Regions from separate parts of the Citrobacter tructae genome, predicted to be linked through region 2. Evidence: predicted binding sites of a transcription regulator. Region 2 holds the regulator's gene; the other holds the start of a gene.
What was found. Region 2 encodes PhoB, which activates phosphate uptake and scavenging genes when phosphate is short. Its sites were predicted from a motif close to CTGTCATAAAACTGNCNNAT; they were not measured.

Region 1 (2,207 bases), 880 kb from region 2:
TCTCCGAATCCACATCCTATGCGACTAAATTATCATGCGTTACCTAAACCCAGCGTTAACTGTAACGGCATTACTCTTTTTAGGAATGATTAACTTGTTTCATTCAGTGTACAGGCTAATCTTATAATAACGAGAAAAGATAAGAGGTTGTAATGCGTCTAATTATTCGCGCGATTGTTTTGTTAGCTCTGGTTTGGATTGGTTTATTACTCAGCGGCTACGGCGTATTGATAGGAAGTAAAGAGAATGCAGCGGGACTCGGCTTGCAATGCCAGTACCTGACGGCACGAGGCACCAGTACCGCACAGTATGTGCATACCAACAGCGGTATCATCGGACTGTCGGACTGCCCTCTGTTAAGGAAAAGCACCGTGATTGTCGATAATGGTTAATACAGCGGCAATATAACAGTTCATTATTTGCGCCAACCTGCATTAAATTTGTTCATAAAAAAGCCCCGGTAGATTAATACCTGGGGCTTTTTAGCTTATGGCTCATTAATCAAATCAGAATGGATAGTCGTTATAACCCATTTGCTCTGAAATTTTACGTGCAGCCGTGTGCAGCATCTCGACATAGTCGTGTAAACGTTCTTCAGAAAAACGCAGGGTTGGGAATGAAATACTCAGACCCGCAATGACCACACCGAAACGATCAAAGACCGGAACGCCGATGCAGCGCAACCCTTCTTCCTGCTCTTCGTTATCTTCACCGTAACCTTGTTCACGCACTTTATCCAGCAGCAGCAACAATTCATCAGTGTTAGTGATCGTACGGTCTGTGCTGCGCTTGTATTCAACGCCTTCAAGAATCTGTTTTACTTCGTCACGGTCACGCCACGCCAGCAGCACTTTACCAATCGCCGTACTGTATAACGGGTTACGACGGCCTACGCGAGAATACATACGCAAATTGTACATCGAGTCTATTTTGTGGATGTAGACAATGCTGTCTTCATCCAGCGCACCGAGGTGTACCGTCTCTTTGGTCAAACGCGACAGTTCGCGCATCTGAATATCCGCGCTACGGATCAAATCTACGTTTTGCAACGCGCGCGCACCCAATTCAAACAATTTCAGGGTCAGAGAATATTTCTCAGACTCCCCTTCCTGTGCCACATAACCCAGCGTTTTCATGGTCTGTAAAAAGCGATAAACGGTGCTTTTTGACATCATGACGCGTTGCGACAATTCGGTAATACCAATTTCGCGCTCTTCACCCAGCGCCTGCAGAATGCCAAAAACTTTCAGCACGGAAGAAACAGAATCGGGTTGTTTATCCAGATCTGCGATAGCCATTTATCACCTCATTACGAGTGTTTTATAAAAATCAGAACCGGTTTTTATTATAATTTCACGTATCGATGCTCGCAATCCATCTTTGCTTACTTAGTTACAAATCTGCGACATACCGCCTGAATATCAATGCTAGAATTATTATTCTCATCATAATTTCCGACAATATTGACTCCCTATGGATAAGTCCCAGGCCGATGGCCTGCCGTTGCCCCAACGATATGGCGCAATTTTAACCATTATTATTGGTATCTCGATGGCCGTACTGGATGGCGCAATTGCGAATGTTGCCCTGCCGACAATTGCTGCCGATCTTCAGGCCTCCCCCGCCAGCTCAATTTGGATTGTTAACGCTTATCAAATTGCGATTGTAGTTTCACTACTCTCACTCTCATTTTTAGGCGACATGTTTGGCTACCGACGCATTTATAAATGCGGGCTGGTCGTTTTTCTGCTCGCGTCACTCTTCTGTTCATTGTCGGATTCCCTGCAGATGCTAACACTTGCGCGCGTAGCTCAGGGGTTTGGCGGAGCCGCGTTAATGAGCGTGAATACGGCGCTGATCCGGCTTATTTACCCGCAGCGCCAACTTGGTCGCGGGATGGGCATTAACTCGTTCGTTGTGGCGGTCTCTTCTGCCGCCGGACCGACTATTGCTGCAGCAATCCTCTCCATTGCTTCATGGAAATGGTTGTTCTTGATCAACGTACCGCTCGGGATTATTGCCCTCTTGCTAGCCATGCGCTTTTTGCCAGCGAACGCTGCACGTAGCAATAAACCTCGCTTTGATTTACCCAGTGCGGTGATGAATGCGTTAACGTTCGGTTTGCTGATCACAGCACTCAGCGGATTTGCCCAGGGACAGTCATCAACACTGATCGAAGCTGAACTGGTGGGACTCATCGTGGTAGG
Region 2 (2,207 bases):
GATTCATTAAGCGTGGCGACGGAGTCATGATTGCCTGCCAGCACCACCAAATGGCAGCCTGTTTGCTGCAGATTAACGACAAAGCGGTTGTAAATCTCGCGGGCGTAGCTGGGTGGTGAGCCGGTATCAAAAATATCGCCTGCCACAATAATGGCATCCACCTGATGGGATTGTGCCGTTTCCAGCAGCCAGTCAAGAAAAGCCTGATGCTCGGCGGCGCGGCTCTTGCTGTAGAAGTTTTGTCCCAGATGCCAGTCAGAGGTGTGAAGGATGCGCATAAGAGTTCCATGACGAAAAAGCGATAAAGGGGATTATAACCTTGCAACAGCGCGAATATCTTGTTTCCGGGCTGTCATAATTCAACAACCTTCGTTAAACCTGGATTATCTTTTTCATAAAAATGTCATAAATCTGACGCATAATGGCGGCGTATTTAGGGTATGAACGATTAAATTAAAAACAGGGCAAATCATGGCGAGACGTATTCTGGTCGTAGAAGATGAAGCTCCAATTCGTGAAATGGTCTGCTTCGTGCTCGAGCAAAACGGGTTCCAACCTGTAGAAGCCGAAGACTATGACAGTGCGGTGAATCAACTCAATGAACCCTGGCCGGATCTGATCCTACTTGACTGGATGCTTCCCGGCGGATCGGGCCTGCAGTTCATTAAACACCTCAAGCGTGAGGCGATGACGCGGGATATCCCTGTCATGATGCTGACGGCGAGAGGCGAAGAGGAAGACCGCGTGCGTGGGCTGGAAACCGGCGCGGATGACTATATCACCAAGCCGTTTTCCCCCAAGGAACTGGTGGCACGTATTAAAGCCGTGCTGCGTCGTATTTCGCCAATGGCGGTTGAAGAAGTCATTGAGATGCAGGGGCTGAGTCTTGATCCCACCTCGCATCGCGTGATGACCGGGGAGGCTCCGCTGGATATGGGACCAACCGAATTCAAACTGCTGCATTTCTTTATGACCCATCCCGAGCGCGTCTACAGCCGCGAACAATTACTTAATCATGTCTGGGGCACCAATGTGTACGTGGAGGACCGGACGGTTGATGTGCATATCCGTCGCTTGCGTAAGGCGCTGGAGCACAGCGGCCACGATCGCATGGTGCAGACGGTACGTGGGACGGGATACCGTTTTTCAACCCGCTTCTGACGGGTACGTGAGATAGCCCATTAGATCAAGCTGTAAATGGAGTGTGACGTTTGCTTGAACGATTGTCATGGAAAAGGCTGGTACTGGAGCTGATACTTTGCTGCATACCAGCTTTTATCCTTAGTGCTTTTTTGGGTTACCTGCCCTGGTTTTTACTGGCATCGGTAACGGGTCTGCTTATCTGGCATTTCTGGAATTTACTGCGTTTATCCTGGTGGTTATGGGTCGACATGAGTATGACGCCTCCGCCGGGGCGTGGCAGTTGGGAACCGTTGCTCTATGGCCTGCATCAAATGCAACTGCGTAACAAAAAACGCCGTCGTGAGCTGGGGAATCTGATTAAACGCTTTCGCAGCGGGGCGGAGTCACTCCCCGATGCGGTGGTGCTGACCACCGAAGAAGGCGGTATTTTCTGGTGTAACGGTCTGGCGCAGCAGGTTTTGGGACTGCGTTGGCCGGACGATAGCGGGCAAAATATTCTTAACCTGCTGCGTTACCCGGAATTCACGTTGTACCTTAAAACGCGCGACTTTAGTCGACCGATCAATTTGGTTCTCAATACCGGACGACATCTGGAAATTCGCGTGATGCCGTATACCGACAAGCAACTGTTGATGGTGGCGCGTGATGTCACCCAGATGCACCAACTGGAAGGCGCGAGGCGTAACTTTTTTGCCAACGCCAGCCATGAGCTGCGTACGCCAATCACGGTGCTGCAAGGCTATCTGGAAATGATGCAGGAACATCCCCTGGAAGGTGCAACGCGAGAAAAAGCGCTGCACACCATGCGTGAGCAAACACAGCGTATGGAAGGGCTGGTTAAGCAACTGCTGACATTGTCGAGAATCGAGGCCGCACCAGCGCTGCTGTTGAATGAAAAAGTCGATGTGCCGGTGATACTGCGCGTGGTTGAACATGAGGCGCAAACGCTGAGTCAGAATAAACACACGTTTACCTTTGACGTGGATAATCGCCTGAGCGTAATGGGCAATGAGGAGCAACTGCGTAGCGCTATCTCGAATCTCGTGTATAACGCGGTGAACCAT

Region 1: kdgR (DNA-binding transcriptional regulator KdgR) is a predicted target of PhoB. The motif match lies at 1,390-1,409, and genes of this name have one in related genera.

Annotation. Positions count from the first base shown of each region.
Region 1 is NZ_CP038469.1:1,367,557-1,369,763, forward strand. It holds gene E4Z61_RS07190 (YobH family protein) at 153-392, shown strand; gene kdgR (DNA-binding transcriptional regulator KdgR) at 507-1,298, opposite strand; gene E4Z61_RS07200 (MFS transporter) at 1,474-2,207, shown strand, end outside.
Region 2 is NZ_CP038469.1:2,243,812-2,246,018, reverse strand. It holds gene sbcD (exonuclease subunit SbcD) at 1-278, opposite strand, end outside; gene phoB (phosphate response regulator transcription factor PhoB) at 472-1,161, shown strand; gene phoR (phosphate regulon sensor histidine kinase PhoR) at 1,212-2,207, shown strand, end outside.